Regions from separate parts of the Symbiopectobacterium purcellii genome, predicted to be linked through region 1. Evidence: predicted binding sites of a transcription regulator. Region 1 holds the regulator's gene; the other holds the start of a gene.
What was found. Region 1 encodes PhoB, which activates phosphate uptake and scavenging genes when phosphate is short. Its sites were predicted from a motif close to CTGTCATAAAACTGNCNNAT; they were not measured.

Region 1 (3,144 bases):
ATAAAACGTGCTCCGGCACCGGGTTCACTGAGGATCTCCAACCGCGAATCATGATGGCTGAGCGCATGCTTGACGATGGCAAGCCCCAATCCGCTGCCACCCGTTTGGCGCGATCGGGCTTTGTCCACGCGGTAAAAACGCTCCGTCAGGCGAGGGATATGCTCGGCGGCGATACCAGGACCATTATCGCTGACCTGAAATTGCGCGCCTTGGCTGATTTTTTGCCAGCACACTTCAATGCGCGTGCCATCCGGCGTGTGATTAACCGCGTTGTACACCAGATTGGAGAAGGCGCTGTGCAACTGCTCTTCATTGCCATAAACGCTCAACCCATCGTTGATGCGAAACACAATTTCATGACGCTCCTGGCTCAGCGTCTGAGCTTCACGTTGCAGTATGCGCAGCATACGTGGCACATCGACCTTTTCCGACAGATTGATCGGTGCCGCCGCTTCGATTTTCGATAACGTGAGCAACTGTTTCACCAACCCGTCCATGCGCCGCGTCTGCTCCTGCATGGTCGAGAGTGCTTTGCTGCGTAAGGCACCGTCCAGCGAATCGTCCTGCATCATCTCCAGATAGCCTTGCAGCACAGTGAGCGGAGTGCGTAATTCATGGCTGACGTTGGCAAAGAAATTACGCCGTGCCCCTTCCAGTTGGTGCATCTGGGTGATGTCGCGCACCACCATCAACAATTGCCCTTCCGAGTAAGGCATAACACGGAATTCAACATGGTGAGCATTGATCAATTGCAGGGTCAAGGCGCGGGTGAAATCCTGCTGGCGCATGTATTGGGTGAACTCGGGATAGCGCAACAAATTGAGGATATTCTGGCCGTTATCTTCAGGCCAACGCAGGCTGAGCAAATGCTGGGACAAGCCGTTGCACCAGATAATGGTGCCCTCTTCGGTAGTGATCACCACGCCGTCGGGTAGCGACTCGGCACCGCTGCGAAAACGTTTGATCAGCAAAGCCAGCTCACGCCGCCGCCGCCGATTACGCAGCTGCATTTGGTACAGCCCGTAAAACAGCGGCTCCCAGCTCCAGCGTCCGGGTGGTGGCGTCATACTGCGATCGACCCACAGCCAGTAGGAGAGCTTAAGCTGGTTGTAATAATTCCAGCCAAGTACCACCAGCACAGCCGCCAGCATAAACCAGGGCAGGTAGCCGAAAATCAATCCCAGCAGCAGGGCGGGCAAGCAAAAAAAAGCCAGCTCCGATGCCAGCTTTTTCCACGAAAGACGTTCTAACACGTTAAAAATTCTCCGCTTTGGCGGTATTCAGCCACGATGTCGCGCACGCTATGGCTCACACGCACATCAATAACGCGTAGAAAAACGGTACCCCGTTCCCCGGACCGTTTGCACCATTTTATCGTGTCCGCTGGTTTCCAGCGCCTTGCGCAAGCGACGAATATGCACGTCCACAGTACGATCCTCAACATAAACGTTAGTTCCCCAAACGTTATTGAGCAACTGCTCGCGGCTGTATACACGCTCAGCGTGCGTCATAAAGAAATGCAGCAGCTTGAATTCGGTCGGCCCCATCTCCAGTGCGTGCTGTTCGGTGGTAACGCGATGCGAGGTTGGGTCTAGGCTCAGCCCCCGCATTTCGATCACCTCTTCCACCGCCATCGGTGAAATACGGCGCATCACCGCCTTGATGCGTGCGACCAATTCTTTAGGCGAGAACGGCTTGGTGATGTAATCATCCGCACCAACCTCAAGCCCACGCACGCGATCTTCCTCTTCTCCACGCGCCGTCAACATCATAACCGGGATATCCCGCGTCAGCGCTTCGCGCTTCATGTGCTTGATAAACTGCAACCCCGAGCCTCCTGGCAGCATCCAGTCCAGCAGCACCAAATCCGGATAGGGCTCGGACAAACGCGTCACGGCGCTGTCATAATCTTCCGCTTCAACGGACTGATAGCCGTTTTGCTCTAACACGAAGCACACCATTTCACGAATCGGCGCTTCATCTTCTACGACCAGTATGCGTCTTGCCATTGTTCATCCTGCCGTTAGTCAGCGTATGAAACGCGTCAACAATAACGAAATCTCACCATTGCCCACTTTACCTAAAAGGTGCCTGAGCGGCTTATCTTCTGTGGGCGAAAGCAGTATGCGTCAGTTTTATGACAGATTTATGAAAACCCACATTGAAGGTAACACCCTGTTTAGCAGTTGTTTCCAAAATTTTCACGGTGATAACGACAGTCTCCGCCCTCACTGCTTATACCCGTCATACTGCACGTTGCAGATGCGTTGGCTGCATTCATTATTCGGCCCATCCCTGGGCCTCACCTCTTACGAGGCCGCCGCACACGGCGTTCAAATCTGCTCCCTGCAGATTTGTCACCCGCATCACTTACCTGAGTAAGCTCATCGGGATTCGTTCATTTACCGCCTTCCTGCAACGCGAATTATTTAGGGTATAATCGCCCTACACGCGATAGCACGTCTAACAGGAAACGCCATGCGTATCATTCACACCGCAGACTGGCATCTTGGCCAATATTTTTATACTAAAAGCCGCGCACCTGAGCATCAAGCGTTTCTCGACTGGCTCATCGAGCAGATAACCGACCATCAGGTCGATGCGCTGATTGTGGCCGGTGATATCTTTGATAACGGTGCGCCGCCGAGTTACGCACGCGAGATGCTCAACCGGTTTGTGGTAGCTTTGCGCACCACCGGGTGCCAGTTGGTGTTGCTGGCCGGAAATCACGATGCGGTGGCGACCCTGAATGAATCACGGGACCTGCTGGCGTGCCTCAATACCCGTGTTATCGCCAACGTCACCGAGGATGCAACGCAGCAGGTATTTGCACTCAATACCCGTCAAGGTGTGCCCGGCGCAATTCTGTGCGCCATCCCTTTCCTACGCCCACGCGACATCCTGCGCAGCCTGGCAGGTCAATCCGGCGTGGAAAAACAGGTCGCCTTGCAGGACGCCATCAGCGAACATTACGCGCAATGCTACCAGCACGCCTGCGATTTACGCGACACGCTAGCAGTACCCCTGCCGATTATCGCCACCGGACACCTGACTACGGTCGGGGTTACCGCTTCGGAAGCGGTACGCGAGATCTACATCGGCTCGCTCGATGCCTACCCGGTGCAGGCCTTTCCGCCTGCCGAT
Region 2 (3,144 bases), 930 kb from region 1:
CAGCGCACCAAACTGCCCGGCAGGCGCGTCCCACTCTTTAGTCCACAGAAACGCAAAGCCAAACTTCTCAATGCTCGGCCAGGATGCCACGATCAGCGATACGATGATGCCACCCAGCAGCAGCAGCGTCAGCAGCGCGGAGAATCTCACCAATGCGCTAAAGATGACGTCGCCCAGCTTTCCGGGGGCTTTCATGGTTGGCTTATACTCAGCCATAGGGCTCTCTTCTTCAGTGTTAATCATTTGACAGGCAAAGGCGGACGGGCTTCCCGCCCATCCGCCATAACTTATGTCAGTGCCTTGTTAACCGCACAAGGGCTTGCATAGCGTTTCAATGCTTATTTAAACAGCGCGTTACCGCTGCTGTCTTTTACACTGGTTTTCCATGCGGCACGAATTTGCTCAACCACTTCGGTTGGCAACGTAGCGTAATCCAGCGCTACCGCTTGCTCACCGCCTTTCTTGAACGCCCAGTCAAAGAACTTCAGCACTTCAGCGCCCTGCTCTGGTTTGTCTTGTTTCTGGTGAACCAGAATGAAGGTAGTAGAGGTTATTGGCCATGCGTCAGCACCGTGCTGGTTGGTCAGGTCCTGAGCAAAAGATTTGCTCCAGTCGATGCCCTTGGCCGCGTTACTGAATGATTGGCCTGTCGGTTGAACGGCTTTACCGTCGGCAGAAATCAGCTTGGTGTAAGCCAGGTTATTCTGCTTGGCATAAGCGTATTCAACATAACCGATTGAGCCTGGCAGACGCTGAACGAATGCGGCAATACCGTCGTTACCTTTACCGCCCAGACCGGTCGGCCAGTTAACCGTAGAACCAGCACCAATTTTCTCTTTCCATTCAGCGTTCACTTTCGCCAGATAGCTGGTGAACACGAAAGAGGTACCGGAACCATCAGCGCGACGAACGACGGCGATATCCTGATCCGGCAGTTTAACGCCCGGGTTCAGTTTAGTAATGGCCGCATCATTCCATTTTTTGATTTTACCCAGGTAGATATCACCCAACGTTTTACCATCCAGCGTCAGTTCGCCAGATTTAATACCCGGGACGTTTACCGCCAATACCACACCACCGATTACGGTAGGGAACTGGAACAGGCCATCTTCAGCCAGCTTTTCATCAGCCAGTGGTGCATCAGATGCACCGAAATCAACGGTTTTTGCTTGAATCTGCTTAACGCCGCCAGAAGAACCAATACCTTGATAGTTAACTTTATTGCCCGTTTCTTTCTGGTAAGAGTCTGCCCACTTGGCGTAGACCGGCGCTGGGAACGTAGCACCTGCACCGGTAAGGTTAACGGCAGCTGAGGCGTTGACCGCCGTCAGGGAGAAGGTTGCCATAACGAGACCGGCAATCGTGGTACGCATCAGTTTCATAATCCCTCCTGTGGGATTTTTTAAAGGTGTCGACCCAGATTCTTTATTGATCAGAGTGTAGTTCGCAGGAGGAAAAATAGGACAATTACATGACAGTAAAATGTATTTAATGTGACAGTTTTATGACATACAAAGTTTGTTCACGAGCAATTGCATTAAACGCGGCATTTTACCTGAACGCGCGCGGCGTTGATTCAGGCCATAGCACGCAACCAGGCCAATAAATCTGCCTGAAAAGTATCAGGAAATAATGGGGAGGGCGATAGCAGACAGTAACAGGAGCCCTCCTCGACAAATCCCAGCGGTGCGGCCAGAACCCCACTGGCGATATCATCTCTGACCAATTGCCACGGCCCAATGGCGACCCCTAATCCGGCAACGGCAGCCTGTAAGCTGAAATAAAAATGCTCGAAGGTTTGTCCGCTATTGTCATGCAGTGGGTGTTGCGTGACCACACTCCATGTTTGCCAGGCACTTAAACGCGTGCGGCTGTGTAAACGTGGCGCAACGGTTCGCAATGACAATCCGTTTTCCGCGGGAGAAAACCAGTCAGTCACGTTATCAGGCCGGCAAACCGGCCCGACTTTTTCACTGAACAGGTATTCTGCATGGTAACCGTCAGGTAACGGGAAATCATCGCGCCGAATGGCCAAATCAATGCCAGAATTAAATGAAAAAGCCCCTCCGCCAGCAACCAGATGAATATCCCGATCCGGATATTTTGCCTGAAACGCTGGCCAACGGGGAATGAGCCAACGCATCAGCAGAGTGGGTTCACATGACACCACCCAGCGCCGTTGCTGACGCGCGCTGGCACGCAGTTCACTGGTGGCGCGCTGCATGACCGCCAACACTTCATTTACCGCCTGCGCCAGCGTACGGCCTGCTTGCGTCAGAAAAACGCGGCGACTGCGCCGTTCAAACAGCGCGACCCCTAAATCATCCTCCAGCATACGCACCGCACGACTAATTGCACCGTGCGTAAGATGTAACGCTTCGGCAGCACGCGTGAAGTTCTCAAACCGTGCAGCGGCCTCAAAGCAGCGCAAGGCTATCAGTGAAGGAAGGCGGGTTTGATTTAGCGCTAATGGTGAGTCTAGCTCACCATTGCTGTCAGAAATCATCGTTAGTTATCCCTACATCGTTTGCATAGCATGTTGATATATAATTTAATGTTAAAAAAGGTTATCTATGGTCGAGTATCTCGCTGTATTCACAATAACACTGTTTGCCGTTATTAGCCCGGGGCCTGATTTTGCCATGGTGACACGCAATAGCCTGATGCTGTCGCGCCGCGCGGGAATCTTAACGGCTATCGGGATCGGTGGCGGCATTCTGGTCCATGTGAGCTACACCCTTATAGGCATTGGCTTTATCATTCAGCAATCGCTTTGGCTGTTTAACATGATCAAACTGATTGGCGCGGCATACCTCATTTGGCTCGGCGTGAAAATGTTACGTGCCAACCCCACCAGCGCTCAGCCCGATACCGGTATCGCCTCGGTTTCCGATGGGATAGCGCTACGCACCGGCTTTCTCACCAATGTATTAAACCCGAAAACAACAATATTCATCATCAGCCTGTTTATGCAGGTAGTAAGCCGACAGACACCGTTGGCGGTGCAAATCGGTTACGGTATTTTTATCTCCGTAGCGCACATCTCATGGTTTTGTCTGGTCGCCCTGTTCTTCTCTTCAGGTGCAATCCGTGAACGGCTGCTCGACGTGCGTCATTGGATCGACAGAACCTTTGGCGGCGTCT

Region 2: the regulator PhoB is predicted to act here: its motif matches at 1,492-1,511, upstream of pstS (phosphate ABC transporter substrate-binding protein PstS).

Annotation. Positions count from the first base shown of each region.
Region 1 covers NZ_CP081864.1:3,985,765-3,988,908, forward strand. Annotated here, with positions in the region: gene phoR (phosphate regulon sensor histidine kinase PhoR) at 1-1,253, opposite strand, end outside; gene phoB (phosphate response regulator transcription factor PhoB) at 1,320-2,009, opposite strand; gene sbcD (exonuclease subunit SbcD) at 2,479-3,144, shown strand, end outside.
Region 2 covers NZ_CP081864.1:4,915,761-4,918,904, reverse strand. Annotated here, with positions in the region: gene pstC (phosphate ABC transporter permease PstC) at 1-216, opposite strand, end outside; gene pstS (phosphate ABC transporter substrate-binding protein PstS) at 339-1,382, opposite strand; gene K6K13_RS22865 (LysR family transcriptional regulator) at 1,577-2,506, opposite strand; gene K6K13_RS22860 (LysE family translocator) at 2,574-3,144, shown strand, end outside.